2 regions of the Vibrio sp. PNB23_22_6 genome follow, and region 1 is predicted to be linked to the other one. Evidence: predicted binding sites of a transcription regulator. Region 1 holds the regulator's gene; the other holds the start of a gene.
The links. Region 1 encodes CRP, which controls carbon source genes, mostly activating them, when cyclic AMP is high. Its sites were predicted from a motif close to TGTGANNNNNNTCACA; they were not measured.
Positions count from the first base shown of each region.

Region 2: ectA (diaminobutyrate acetyltransferase) is a predicted target of CRP. The motif match lies at 2,692-2,707, and genes of this name have one in related genera.

Region 1 is NZ_JBNFXP010000030.1:12,887-22,954, reverse strand. Features, by position in the region: gene ACVA54_RS17735 (aspartate aminotransferase family protein) at 85-1,296, shown strand; gene astA (arginine N-succinyltransferase) at 1,403-2,422, shown strand; gene astD (succinylglutamate-semialdehyde dehydrogenase) at 2,451-3,908, shown strand; gene ACVA54_RS17720 (DUF1338 domain-containing protein) at 4,174-4,971, shown strand; gene crp (cAMP-activated global transcriptional regulator CRP) at 5,058-5,690, opposite strand; gene ACVA54_RS17710 (phosphoribulokinase) at 5,929-6,798, opposite strand; gene ACVA54_RS17705 (YheU family protein) at 6,960-7,172, opposite strand; gene ACVA54_RS17700 (hydrolase) at 7,206-8,207, opposite strand; gene ACVA54_RS17695 (TIGR02444 family protein) at 8,297-8,776, opposite strand; gene ACVA54_RS17690 (ABC transporter ATP-binding protein) at 8,773-10,068, opposite strand, start outside.
Region 2 is NZ_JBNFXP010000005.1:216,495-221,439, reverse strand. Features, by position in the region: gene ACVA54_RS06605 (aspartate kinase) at 1-287, opposite strand, end outside; gene ACVA54_RS06600 (ectoine synthase) at 358-744, opposite strand; gene ectB (diaminobutyrate--2-oxoglutarate transaminase) at 758-2,023, opposite strand; gene ectA (diaminobutyrate acetyltransferase) at 2,060-2,593, opposite strand; gene ACVA54_RS06585 (BCCT family transporter) at 2,888-4,552, opposite strand; gene ACVA54_RS06580 (3'-5' exonuclease) at 4,749-4,945, opposite strand, start outside.

The DNA.
Region 1 (10,068 bases):
AAATGCAAAACATTATTTGCTGGCAAAGAATGCTGGTTAAATTCGCTTATCTGCTAGGCATGCGGTATCAAGAAGGAATGTGCAATGACAACGGAAAACAAAGTAGAGCGCGGTTTATTCGATGAGGTAATGGTACCTTGCTATAACCCGATGGAAATGATCCCTGTTAAAGGTAAAGGTTCACGAATTTGGGATCAGGAAGGCAATGAATACATCGACTTTGCTGGTGGTATTGCCGTGAGCTGTCTTGGTCATTGTCACCCTGCAATGGTGAATGCATTAACCGAGCAGGGCAACAAGCTTTGGCACCTTAGTAACGTAATGACCAATGAGCCAGCACTCCGCTTAGCAAAAAAACTGACTGAAGTCAGTTTCGCAGAGCGCGTATTCTTTGCCAACTCTGGTGCAGAAGCGAACGAAGCTGCATTAAAGCTTGCTCGTCGTTACGCCGCAGACGTTCATGGTGCTGAGAAATCTGAAATCATCGCATTCAAACAAGGTTTCCACGGTCGTACTTTCTTTACCGTGACGGTCGGTGGCCAAGCGGCTTACTCTGACGGTTTTGGTCCTAAGCCTGGTGACGTCACGCACCTGCCGTACAACGATATCGAAGCGCTGAAAGCACACATCTCTGATCGCACTTGTGCGGTGATGATGGAGCCGCTTCAAGGTGAGGGCGGTATCATTCCACCAACGCCTGAGTTCGCCCAAGCGGTTCGTGAACTGTGTGACAAACACAACGCACTGTTGATTTTTGATGAAGTACAAACCGGTAACGGTCGTACTGGTCACTTCTACGCGTACCAAGGTCTAGGGATCACGCCAGATATCCTAAGCACCGCGAAATCACTCGGTGGTGGTTTTCCTATCGGCGCAATGTTAACCACAGCAAAACTGGCTGAACACTTAAAAGTGGGCACTCACGGTTCGACTTACGGTGGTAACCCATTAGCGTGTGCGGTTGCAGAAGCTGTGGTTGATGAAGTCAGCAAGCCAGAGACCTTAGCGGGCGTACTAGAGCGTGAAGTGATGTTCCGCGAAGGTCTAGAGAAGATCAACGCGAAGTACAACCTTTTCTCTGAAGTGCGTGGTAAAGGTTTGCTGCTTGGTGCGGCGCTGAATGAAGAGTGGCAAGGCCGTGCACGTGACGTACTGGTTGCCGCTGGTAAACAAGGTCTCATGGTATTGGTTGCGGGTGCCAATGTCGTACGTTTCACACCATCACTCGTTATCACACAACAAGAAATCGAAGAAGGCTTGGCAAAATTGGACAAAGCGATTGCGACGTTAGTGTAAACGCGATCCCGGTTTTATTGCCAACGCAACCCCCATCAAGGACCTCTGATGGGGGAATTGTTCCTACAATTTAGTTAGGATTTTCTTGCATCTGGAGGGAGTATTGATGCTAGTAGTTCGCCCTATTGCAATGTCGGATTATGACGCGCTGCACACCTGTGCGGTTGAGTCAGGCCATGGATTTACATCTCTACCGGTTAACGAAGAACTGTTAACCAATCGAATCAAACACTCAGAATACAGTTTTGCTAAACCAGACGTGAAAGAAGCTGGTGATGAAGGCTACCTGATGGTGGGCTTTGACTCTGAAACGGGTGAAGTCGCAGGTACCACTGGCATCGAAGCTTCAATTGGCTGGGATGTGCCTTTTTACTCTTACCACATCAGTAAAGTGGTGCACTCATCGCCAAAACTTGGGGTAAACAATGTGGTTAAGCTGCTGACGTTTGGTAACAACTACACGGGCAACAGTGAAATCTGTACCTTGTTCCTACGTGAAACATTCCGTGGAGGGTTGAATGGTCGCTTGATGTCGAAGTGTCGATTTTTGATGATGGCTGAGCACCCAGAACGTTTCTCAGACACTATTTTTGCTGAGATGCGCGGTGTATCAGACGAGAACGGTAACTCACCATTTTGGCAGTGGCTACAAGAGCATTTCTTTTCAATTGACTTCACGCTTGCTGATTATCTAACCGGTATCGGCAAGAAAGGTTTTATCGCTGACTTGATGCCGAAGTTGCCAATCTACATCAACCTGTTGAGCCCAGAAGCGCAAGCCGTAATTGGTCAAGTGCATGACAACACGCGCCCGGCGTTGAAACTGCTAGAGAATGAAGGTTTCACCAACCGGGGTTATGTCGACATTTTCGATGGTGGTCCTTCAGTGGAATGTGACTTACGCAATATTGAATCGGTACGCCACTCATTCCGCGCTAAAGTCAAAATTTCTGAACATACCAGCACGCAAGACTTCTTGATGTGTAATTCATCATTCGAGAATTTCCGTGCCGCGGCAGCAAAAGCGGCTTATGACGCAGAAACACAAAGCGTGGTGCTCGCGCCAGAATTGGCGAATGCACTTTTGGTTGGTGAAGGGGATTTTGTTCGCCTTCTTCCGCAGTAACTGACGACAGAATTTAAGGATAGAAACAATGACACATTGGATTGCAGGTGAATGGGTACAAGGTCAGGGTGAAGCATTTACGTCTTTGTCGCCGTACAACCAAGAAGTGATCTGGCAGGGCAAAGGCGCGACGGCAGAGCAAGTGAACCAAGCGGTTGCTGCGGCGCGCGAGGCGTTTGTTGACTGGAAGAAGCGTCCATTTGCAGAGCGTGAAGCGATCGTGTTGGCTTTTGCTGAGAAAGTGAAAGAGAACAGCGAAAAAATTGCCGAAGTGATTGCTAAAGAAACCGGTAAGCCGATTTGGGAAACTCGTACTGAAGCGGCGGCAATGGCAGGTAAAATTGCGATTTCTATCCGTGCTTACCACGACCGTACTGGTGAAGCGACACGTGAAGCCGCAGGCAACCAAATTGTATTGCGTCACCGCCCATTGGGTGTAATGGCGGTATTCGGCCCTTATAACTTCCCAGGTCATCTGCCAAATGGTCACATCGTGCCAGCACTACTTGCGGGTAACACAGTGGTATTCAAGCCGTCTGAGCAAACGCCATGGACGGGTGAATTAGCCATGAAACTGTGGGAAGAAGTGGGTCTACCGAAAGGTGTGATTAACCTAGTCCAAGGTGCGAAAGAAACCGGCATTGCGCTAGCGGACGCGAAAGGCATTGATGGCGTGCTGTTCACGGGTAGTGCAAACACAGGTCATGTTCTGCATCGTCAATTTGCAGGTCAGCCGGACAAGATGCTGGCGCTGGAAATGGGTGGCAATAACCCGATGGTTATTTCGGGTAACTACGGCGACCTAGATGCAACGGTTTACACCATCATCCAGTCAGCCTTCATCAGCGCAGGTCAACGTTGTACCTGCGCTCGTCGTCTGTACATTCCGTTTGGTGATAAGGGTGATGCAGTGATTGCTAAGTTGGTGGAAGCGACACGTAACATTCGCGTTGACCAACCATTTGCTGAGCCTGCGCCATTCATGGGACCACAAATTTCGGTCGCGGCAGCCAAGTTTATTCTGGATGCACAAGCTAACCTGCAAGCTCTTGGTGGCGAAAGCTTAATTGAAGCGAAAGCGGGCGAAGCGGCGTTTGTTTCTCCGGGCATCATCGATGTGACGAACATTGCTGAACTGCCAGATGAAGAGTACTTCGGTCCACTTCTGCAAGTAGTGCGCTACGAAGGGCTAGAGAAAGCGGTAGAGCTAGCGAACGATACGCGCTTTGGTCTTTCTGCGGGTCTGGTTTCAACTGACGACCAAGAGTGGGAATACTTCGTTGACCACATTCGTGCAGGTATCGTGAATCGCAACCGTCAGCTGACGGGAGCCAGTGGTGATGCACCGTTTGGTGGTCCGGGGGCGTCAGGTAACCTACGCCCAAGTGCTTACTACGCAGCAGACTACTGTGCGTACCCAATGGCATCAGTGGAAGGTCGCGAGACGGTCTTGCCTGCAACATTGAGCCCAGGTGTCAGCCTGTAATCGAGAAATACGAAGCGGTAACAAAGTATCACCGCTTCTATCTGCCAGAGCTATTTACCAAGTTAGGATTCCGGTAAAGCGCGCTGGCAAACGCCAAAGGCGAGCTCAAGACTCCCCAACGCGTGTTGACTGACTGGCATTTATGCCTCACATACCGTCACAGGTTGATGACCGCGTGTTCGTGATTCTGGACAGCCTTGGGGCTGTGAACGAGCGGTCAACTTCCTCTTATCTCTAACTCTACATTTCATAACAAGGAGTCGTTATGACGCCCGATGTGTTATTTGAATCGCTATGGCAAGACTACATTCAACGTCTTTGCCCTTCTGCTGCTAAAGTCCATCAACTTCTACAAGAAGATGAGCCTTTGATTAATGACCATATTGCGCTACGTACGTTTAATGTCGCTCCCCTCGGTATTGAAACGTTGGCGAAACCATTTTTGACAGTGGGTTATAAAGCCTGTGGTGACTACGTATTTGAAAGCAAAAAACTGGTGGCAAAACACTTTGAGCACCCAGATCCAAAGCAACCAAAAGTGTTTATCAGTGAGTTGAAGGTCGATGAATGTTCGCCAGAGCTGCAAGACATCGTTCATAAACTGGTCGAGCAGGTTGATGCTTCAAAGCTGATTGGCAGCGGCTTCTTGTATGGTGGACGTTTGTGGGAGATTAGTTACGCTGATTTCCAAACGTTGGCGAACGAGAGTGAGTATGCCTCTTGGCTTGCTGCACATGGTTACGGCGCAAATCACTTTACCGTGAGCGTAAACCAACTTAACCAACACCAAGAAGTGAAGCAAGTAAACGACCACCTACGCACAGCAGGCTTCACCATCAACGAAAACGGCGGCGAAGTAAAAGGTACGCCACAGGTGTTGCTAGAGCAATCTTCGACCATGGCCGATAAAGTGCCAGTGGCCTTTACGGAAGGTGTTGAAGTGATTCCTGGAGGCTTTTACGAGTTTGCTAAGCGCTACGCAATGGATAACGGTGACTTGTACTCAGGATTTGTTGCCGCATCGGCAGATAAGATCTTTGAGAGCACAAACGGAAAAAAATAGAGGGCGCTAATCCAGTGTTTTTCTAAAACAAAAAAGCCACCAATGTTTCTATTGGTGGCTTTGAATTTTTTAAACGTTAATCGGAATTAACGAGTCCCGTAAACAACGATAGTTTTGCCGTGTGCAGAAATTAGGTTCTGCTCTTCTAGCATCTTCAAGATTCGGCCTACTGTCTCACGAGAACAGCCAACGATTTGACCGATTTCTTGACGAGTGATCTTGATTTGCATTCCGTCTGGGTGCGTCATTGCATCTGGCTGCTTAGCAAGGTTCAGAAGAGTCTGAGCGATACGACCAGTTACGTCTAGGAACGCTAGGTCACCCACTTTCTGGCTAGTAACTTGAAGGCGACGAGCCATTTGCGCAGAAAGGCGCATTAGGATGTCAGGGTTTACTTGAATAAGTTGACGGAATTTCTTGAACGAAATTTCAGCCACTTCACAAGGAGATTTCGCACGAACCCATGCGGTACGCTCTTGGTCTTCTTCGAATAGACCTAGTTCACCAATGAAGTCACCTTGGTTTAGGTAAGAAAGGATCATCTCCTTACCTTCTTCGTCTTTGATAAGAACCGCAACAGAACCTTTAACGATGTAGTACAACGTTTCAGCTTTCTCACCCGCGTGAATTAGCGTGCTCTTAGAAGGGTATTTATGAATATGACAGTGTGAAAGAAACCACTCTAGTGTTGGGTCGGTTTGAGGTTTACCTAGAACCATAATATATCACTTCCTCTGCAGGGTACGCTTGCGCTATCCGTATTTTAGCTAAGCCCGAATTAGCTTACTAGAATAAGAATACTTTTCTATACTGCAAGCTCTCTTGTGTTTCGGTTAGAAATAGTATCCTTTTTCGAAAACGATTTCTTGATTTTAATCGTGCCATGGTGGAGATTTTGTAAGCAAAAATGTGCACATGATCACGGTATGAAAAGTAAACACTTTATTCGCGAGGTTTTTAACCAATTTTACCCGTTTCGATGAGCTGTTGCAGAATCGGCCTGACGATGAGCTCCATGGCAAAGCTCATCTTACCGCCGGGCACGACAATGGTGTTGTGGCGTGACATAAATGAGCCGTCAATCATAGCGAGTAGATAAGGAAAATCGACATTTTTAATGCCACGAAGGCGAATAACAACAAAGCTTTCATCCAGACTTGGTATGCCTTTGGCGTTAAGTGGGTTTGACGTATCCACGGTCGGGACACGTTGAAAGTTGATGTGGGTACGAGAAAACTGTGGTGTAATGTAGTTAAGATAGTCGTCCATTGAGCGCACGATTGAATCCATCACGGCTTCACGAGAGTGACCTCGGTCGCGCGTATCGCGTACGAACTTTTGAATCCACTCTAAGTTCACGATCGGCACCATGCCAATCAGAAAATCAACATGCTGAGCCACATCGACATCACCATCGACCACGCCGCCGTGTAATCCTTCATAGAACAGCACGTCACTGTTTTCAGGTAAACCTTGCCACGGGGTAAAGGTGCCTGGCATTTGGTTATAAGGTACGGCTTCATCAAAGGTGTGCAGATAGCGGCGTACACTACCAGTGCCATCCTGGCCAAATTGACGGAAAAAGGCTTCCAGTCCAGGGAAGTTATTAGCTTGAGGGCCAAAGTAACTGATGTGTCTGCCTTGATCACGCGCTTTACGAATTTCTACATCCATCTCTGGGCGAGTAAAGCGGTGGAAGCTGTCCCCCTCAACCCATGCGGGCTTGACGTTCATCATATTGAACATCTTACGGAAGGCTTCAGATGTGGTCGTAGTACCGGCACCGGATGAACCAGTAACTGCAATGATTGGGTGTTTCGCTGACATGACAAACCTTGTCGAAAAATTACTTACCCAGCTGAATCTTAGGTAAACAAGTCCATTATTCGTTGGCAATGTGCAGCGAAGTGGCGCTGCACGGTTGATAATCCACTATAGCATGTAACAAGCGCTTGTCATGGAGTGAAATACGGTAAAATGTGCGGCAATTAAAATTTTTGTTTTAACTGAATATCAACGGTTTCATGCAGTTCAGAAAACACGATGACCGCCTCTCCTTTCTCCAGCTGTGATTTAACTTGATCGATTTTGTCTTGCAGGGAAATTTCTACCGTGCCGTAGTCAGTGCCTTCTCGTAGCACAAACTCACGGATCAAGTTTTCTAGCGTTTCTGGCGCAATGTCTTGCCAAGGAATGATCATAAATACCTCAAACGTTTATGACGAATGGTTAGTTTACAGAGTTTGCTGTGCGGATACAGAAGAAAGATGATTCGCCGCGATACTCTCATAATAGGCGGGCAGCACTTCTTCAAGCCAGAATTTAGGTTTTAATGCTGTGCCAGTGAGAAAGCCTACGTGACCACCGTGCTCATACAGGCGGTAATCAATGTTATCGGGCAGAACAAACTTAGGGATCACCGCATCGGTCATGAACGGATCGTCTTTGGCATGAATGATCAGTGTCGGTAAAGCGATCTGCTGAAGCTTGCTTAATCCCGAACATTGCTCATAGTAGTCCTGTGCGTCTCTGAACCCATGTAATGGTGCGGTGATCAGATCATCAAACTCATATAAGCGAGTCACGCGTTTGATCGAACGATAAGAGAGGGCCAGTTCTCCATGGATCAAGTCGTGCTTTTGCAGCGCATTACGCTTAAGTGATGAAAGCAAGTAGCGTTTGTAGACCTTAGAGAAGCCTTGCTCAATACGATTGGCGCACGCAGCCAAGTCCAGTGGCGCAGACACAATGGCCGCGGCACTCAAAATAGGGTCGTCTTTATACTGCGCCAAGTAGTTTGCTAACATATTGCCACCAAGAGAGATACCGACCGCGACTTTAGGGTTATTAGGAAACCGTTGATTAAGATACTCGAGGAAGTGACGCGCGTCAGTGACCTCACCAGAGTGATAGGCTCGGGCTTTCTTGTTCGGTTTGCCGCTGCAACCGCGAAAGTGCATCATCACCGATAGCCATCCGGACTGTGAGAAAGCATGCATCAAGCCATTGGCGTAAGGACTGTAAAAGCAGCCCTCAAGACCATGAAAGAGGACGAAGATGGGTTTGTTATTGGCATGATGGTTTGCTTCAGACCAAGCTAAATCCAGAAAATCCCCATCAGGGGTATCTAAGGTTTGCCAAACAGGCGTAAACAGTGCTTTTTTACGAATAAATCGTGGTAACAGGGTTTGGAGGTGCGGGTTCTTGATCCCGGCGGCTGCAAAAAATTGTGTCATACCTAACTGCTCTTCCGTGTACTTTCAGAGTTTGCTGAAAGACTTATTAATATAATCCTTTATAGCTTTAGTATAGATATTTTACTGAGTTATGGATGCTGAATGTTCGGTACTGGAGCTGAGAACGCATGTTGGAGGTGCTCACCGCCAAGCTGACGACAGTATCTTTGAGTCAGTGGTTCACCGTCATTTTTGATGAGTTTTAGAGAGTTAATGCAATCAACCAGATCCGATTGTTGCTGTTTTTCGAGTTGCAGTTCGAACTGTAGGGCTTCGCGGTACAGGGCATCGTTAACTTGAGACTTAAGGTGGCGACGTAGTTCGCGAAAAGAGTGGAGCATGGCTTCGCTGCGGCCTAGGCAGTTTTGCACTTGCGGCCAATCTTGCTCCAGGAAGATGACCTGCTGCTCATCGAGCCATCTGAGCAGCAGCAGTAGATTCACATTACCGTGATAGTTGTTTTGCAATGACAAGCACGCTTCTTTCACTTCTCGCACACCATAAAATTGCAGACTGAAGTGCCAAAGGTGTTCTAGGGTTAGTGTGTATTCTGCGTGCTTGGTTGTCATTGATTAAACTCTAGCTCCATCTGCTCTAGTGTTTCTTGAGCAGTCATCCATTCCATCTCGGCTTCTTCAAGTTCGGCTTTGCTCGAGGCTTGAAGTGCTAACACTTGGTTAAGTTTAGCCTTATTTTCGGCTTCATACAGAGAGTTATCTGCCAATTGCTCTTCTGCGTTTGCCAGAGCTTCGCCTAACTTATCCATTTTATTTTCTAACTGTGTCAGCGTTTTGCGAATTGGCGCTGTTTGTTTACGAAACTCAGCGTCGCGTCGCTTTTGCTCTTTTTTCGCCGCAGCGCTATTCACGTTGTCTTTCGCAGGTTGTGCTGCTTGCGCTTCTTTACGCTCAGCTTTCTGCTGTTCTGTCAGCCACTTGTAGTAATCGTTCAGGTCACCATCGAAAGGGGCGACTTGGCGATCGTGGACAAGGTAAAGATCATCGGTGGTCGCGCGTAATAAGTAGCGGTCATGCGAAACGATCACCATGGCACCTTCAAAGGTTTGTAGCGCCATGGTCAGAGCTTGGCGCATGTCCAGATCTAAGTGGTTGGTTGGTTCGTCGAGTAGTAATAGGTTTGGTTTTTGCCACACGATCAACGCCAGTACTAAACGGGCTTTTTCACCGCCAGAGAAGGGGGCCACTTTCTCTAGTGCTTTATCACCTTGGAACCCAAAGCTACCCAAATAGTTACGTAGCTCCAGTTCATTTTTATCAGGTGCAATCTGCATCATGTGTTGCAGCGGCGTTTCTTCTGGGTGCAGCGTTTCTAACTGATGCTGAGCAAAGTAACCAATCTTCACGCCTTGTGAATAAGTCAGATCGCCACCTTGTGTCTTTAATTCGCCAGAAAGCAGTTTGATTAGGGTTGATTTACCCGCACCATTGCGGCCAAGTAGGCCGATGCGACTGCCAGGAACAAGGTTCAAGCGAATCTTCTCTAAGATCAGGTTATCGCCGTAACCTGCGGAGACCTCGTCCATCATCATTATTGGGTTCGGCAGGGCAGCTGGCTCACGGAATTCAAAGTTAAATGGGTTATCGAACTGCGCTGGCAACACTTTTTCCATGCGCTCTAAGGCTTTGATACGACTCTGTGCTTGACGTGCTTTTGATGCTTTATAGCGGAAGCGATCAATATAGCTTTGCATGTGTGACATCTGCTTCTGCTGCTTCTCAAACATGGCTTGTTGCAGAATCATTTTTTGTGCACGTTGGTTTTCAAATGAAGAGTAGTTACCGGTGTACTCATTCATTTGTTGGTTTTCAATGTGAATAATACGACCCACGATAGGGTCTAA
Region 2 (4,945 bases), on a different contig from region 1:
CGCATTCGATTCATTGGGTCAGCAAAGATATGCTCGTTGGTCAGCAACATTCGGCTTTCAACATAGGCTAACGCGTCTTGCCACGAATCATCACGCTTAGCGATCAGTTGATACACACCCGGTTTACTGGTTTTCTTACATTCAAGCAGCGCGTCCGTCATACCACTGTAGGCGGACACGACAAAGATGCGGTTATATGGATTTTGAGGACGTAAAAGAATGTTATCAAGCACAGCATCAAACGCTGTCATTGATGTACCGCCGATTTTTTCTACGGTAAAAGTCATGAGAGGGCCTTAATGATTGGTCATTTTAAAGAGGGGAAATGGGGTGAAGACTCACCCCAATTGAGGGAAATTAATCGACCAATGGGTAAACCCCATTTTCGTCGTGAACTTCAGCGCCGGTGATCGGCGGATTGAATACACAAGCCATCACCATTTCTTTGTTTTTATACGCACGAAGATAATGTTCGTCGTGCTTATCAAGAATGTACAACGTGCCTGGTTTGATCGGGTAAGTCTTCCCACCGATCACTTCAATCTCTCCTTCCCCACTCATACAGAATACCGACTCAAGATGGTTTTGGTAATGGATGTGGGTCTCTGTATCTTGATAAATTGTGGTGATATGGAACGAAAAGCCCATATTGTCATCTTTCAATAACATGCGAACACTTTCCCAGTTGTCCGATACCACGCGTCTTTCACTATTGCGACACTCGTCGAGTGTTCTAACGATCATTGTTCTTTCCTTGTTACGATGCTTGTTTGAAGTGTTTCGCTGCGATGGTTTCTACCGCACCTGCAAAAATGTCTAAACCTTGAGTTAGATCTGACTCGCTAATCGTCAATGGGCAGAAGAATTTGACCACTTCGTCATTCGGGCCGGCTGTCTCAATGACCATACCGTTATCAAAGCAGGCTTTTGCAATGTCTCCTGAAAGTTGACCATTTTGACATTCAATACCGATCATCATGCCGCGTCCTTTACGTTGAACAAACATTTCCGGGAAACGTTTTATGCTGCGTTGAATCACTTCATCTATCTTTTCTGAACAGCGCTTAATGTGAGTTTCAAAATCGCCATTAGACCAATACGTCTCAAGTGCTTTCGTCGCCGTTACAAATGCGTGGTTGTTGCCACGGAATGTGCCGTTATGTTCGCCTGGCTTCCATTGATCGAGTTCTGGCCTTAGTAAAACAATGGCCATTGGCAGACCATAACCACTAATCGATTTTGACAAGGTAACGATGTCTGGTTTAATGCCAGATGGCTCGAAGCTAAAGAAAGTACCCGTGCGACCACAACCTGCTTGAATATCGTCAACGATAAGCAGAATGTCATTTGATTTACAGATTTGAGCCAGTCGCTGCAGCCATTCGTTGGACGCAACGTTTAAGCCACCTTCCCCTTGCACGGTTTCAATTAACACTGCCGCTGGTTTATCCATACCCGCAGAATTGTCGTTGAGCATGGTTTCAAATAATGCGAGACCGTCTACTCCTGCATAGCCTTCAAAAGGAATACGCGTCACATTATTCAACGTTGACCCCGCCCCTTGGCGGTGGTGCTGGTTACCTGTTGCGGCCAATGCCCCGGCAGTACAACCGTGGAAACCGTTGGTAAATGCAACGATTGTGCTTCTACCTTTTACTTTCTTTGCCAGTTTTAGTGCCGCTTCAACCGCGTTTGTTCCGGTTGGACCTGTAAATTGAACCTTATAATCGAATGATCGTGGTTTCAGAATAAAGCGATCCAACGCTTCTAAAAATGACGCCTTAGCCTCTGAATGCATATCCAAGCCATGAGTTATGCCATCCATTTCGATGTACTCAAGCAGAGACTGTTTAAGAACTGGGTTATTGTGACCGTAATTTAGAGATCCCGCTCCAGCAAGGAAATCTAAGTATCGCTCGCCTTGTTCTGTTTCCAGCCAACTCCCTTTTGCTTTACGAAATACGACTGGAAAACTATTCGAGTATGAACGTACGTTGGATTCCTGCTTTTTGAAAATATCCATGATGAGACCGTTTATTTGATTCCTAATGAGTGAAGGTTATTTGAGGGGTATGCGATACAGGTACTCTGTATCATGCTTGCCTTTGAAGTGCTCTTTTTCATCCAGAAAAGTGGTCACTTCACCAAAATGGCCATTTTGCGCATCAAGCTTTTTGAACAATGCCCATGACGCGTCATTTTCTTCTGTGATCGTCGTTTCGATGGCGTTAATCTTCGCCAATTCATCTCGCTTTAGAAGGCTATCAAGCATAGTAAATGCTAAACCTTTTCCACGTGCCCAAGGCGAGACGGCAACCTGCCAGACAAAGAGAACATCAGGCTCGCTTGGTTTTTGATAACCAGAAATAAAGCCTGCTACGTTGCCTTTGTGTTCCACCAAAATACAGGTTTTGCTGAAATGCGTAGTCTGGAGAAAGTTGCAGTAAGAAGAGTTCATGTCGAGTGGTGGACAGTCTGCGATCAAACTGTAAATGTCATCACCATCCGTTGCTTGTGGTTCACGAAAAATCCATTTTTGACTTGGGTCTTCTCCAATTTCTGGATAAATCACCCAAGGTGCTGACGTGATCATGTGTAGATACATATCCTTCGTGCTCTAATTAATTCCTTTATATTATGGGCATCACTCTGGGGGTAAAATCAAACAAACCTCCAATCAATCTTTATTAATGCGACACCAGTCACAATAGAAAAAGTATATGGTGAAAGAAAAAATAATTTGAGGTCTAATGTATTTATAGTGCGATGCAAAACATTTCGTAAATGAGTACAGAGATGACACAACTAAAGTGGGACTGACGGAACAAACAATCAAAAAAAAACGGCATGCCTAGGCATGCCGTTTTTTATATTTAAGGTGAAGAGATTAAGCTTTTGCTTTCTTCATTGATTTCGCTTTTGGACGAGGCTCATCCATCAAGCCTTTTATCAATGACACTGTAGCGACAAGCAACACAATCGTAAATGGTAGACCGGTTGTCACCGCCATTGCCTGAGCAGCCGCTAAACCACCACCTAGCATCAGAGCGATAGCAACCAAACCTTCAAACGTACACCAGAATACACGTTGCGGTGTAGGCGCATCGACTTTACCACCAGCAGCAATGGTATCGATAACCAACGAACCAGAGTCAGCCGAAGTGATGAAGAACACCACAACTAGGATGATACCAACGACAGACGTAATTTCAGCCATCGGCATCACATCTAGCATCGCAAACAGTTTAAGTGGCAGTTCTGCATCAAATACCGCTTGGTAACCATCGTTAACGTATTGGCTAATCGCCGTGCCACCGAACGCCGTCATCCAAAGCACACACACGGTTGATGGGATCAGGATAACACACACGATGAACTCACGAACTGAACGACCACGAGATACGCGCGCAATGAACATACCTACGAATGGTGACCATGAGATCCACCAAGCCCAGTAGAACGCAGTCCAACCTTGTGAATAGTTCACATCTTCACGACCAAATGGCATCGATAGTGCTGGGATATTTGTAAGGTATGCGCCAATGTTCTCAAAGAAACCAGTCATGATTGCCATTGTTGGACCAACGATGATCACGAACAATAGCAGCAGTGCGGCAAGACCCATGTTGATTTCAGATAGACGCTTAACACCACTATCCAAACCCGCAACCACTGAAAGCAATGCAAGAGCTGTGATAACCACAATCAGAACAACCTGAGTAGTATTGTTCACTGGGATATCGAACAAGAAGTTCAGACCCGTAGCGGCTTGAGAAGCACCGTAACCAAGAGACGTCGCCAGACCAAATACTGTCGCGATAACGGCCAAAATATCGATCACATGACCAACCCAACCCCAAACGCGCTCACCGAAAAGTGGGTAAAAAATAGAACGCATCGTTAGAGGCAGGCCTTTGTTGAACGAGAAAATCGCCAAACCTAGAGCCAATAGCGCATAGATTGACCAAGGGTGAAGAGCCCAGTGGTAAATCGTTGCAGCCATGCCCAGTGCAGAAGCCGCTTCTGTGTTGCCTTGCGCTGCGCCTAGTGGAGCCCAGTCAGTACGAATGCCATTTTCTACGTTCACACCGCCAAGTGCAGCACTGAAGTGAGACATTGGCTCAGACACACCAAAGAATACCAGACCAATACCCATGCCCGCTGCGAATAGCATCGCTAACCAACCTGCATAAGTGTAATCCGGCGTTGCTTCAGTACCACCGATTCGCACGCGGCCAAGTGGCGTCACGATCAATAGTAAACAAACCACAACGAAGATGTTACCAGCCGAAAGGAAAAACCAATCAAGGTTAGAAACAAGCCAGTTACGCAGTCCAGAGAAGAACGGTTCTACTTGTTGTCTGAAAGTGAGGGTTAGCACTACGAACAGGATGATCGACATACCTGAAATAGCAAATACACGGTTATGGATATCGAGACCAAATGGGCCTACTTTTAACGCTACATTGTCCTGACCGATTTGATAGTCAGTGTCAATCGCGTTTACTTTACCATCGGGGCGTTGAATGCCACCGTTATTGTCGGTGCTCACGATTTATCTCCTTAAAATACGTGACCAAATAAAAATCGAGTGTAGGAATTGGAGTGATGGCTTTCTTGCGTCACTTACTGCAAAGCTTATGTGCGAGTCTTGAGTCGCTTTTTAGGTAGGTTGCTCTACTTTGTAATTTTAACGTTAAACGCCCCAATAATGCATTGCATTTTACTATCAGGGCGACAAATAGTTTTTATTGCCAAATTGAAGATAGTGCCATATCTCGGTCAAAATGGTATTGCAATTGTGCCTGGAGCAGTTCTGCTGTCGCTAGAGCATCGGTTAATGCATGATGAGGTTGATATACTGGTAAACCATAACGTTCACGAGCATGACCCAAACGCACCGAACCGGGTTTCCTTCCTTTTAACTTGTTAATCCACCCTGCGC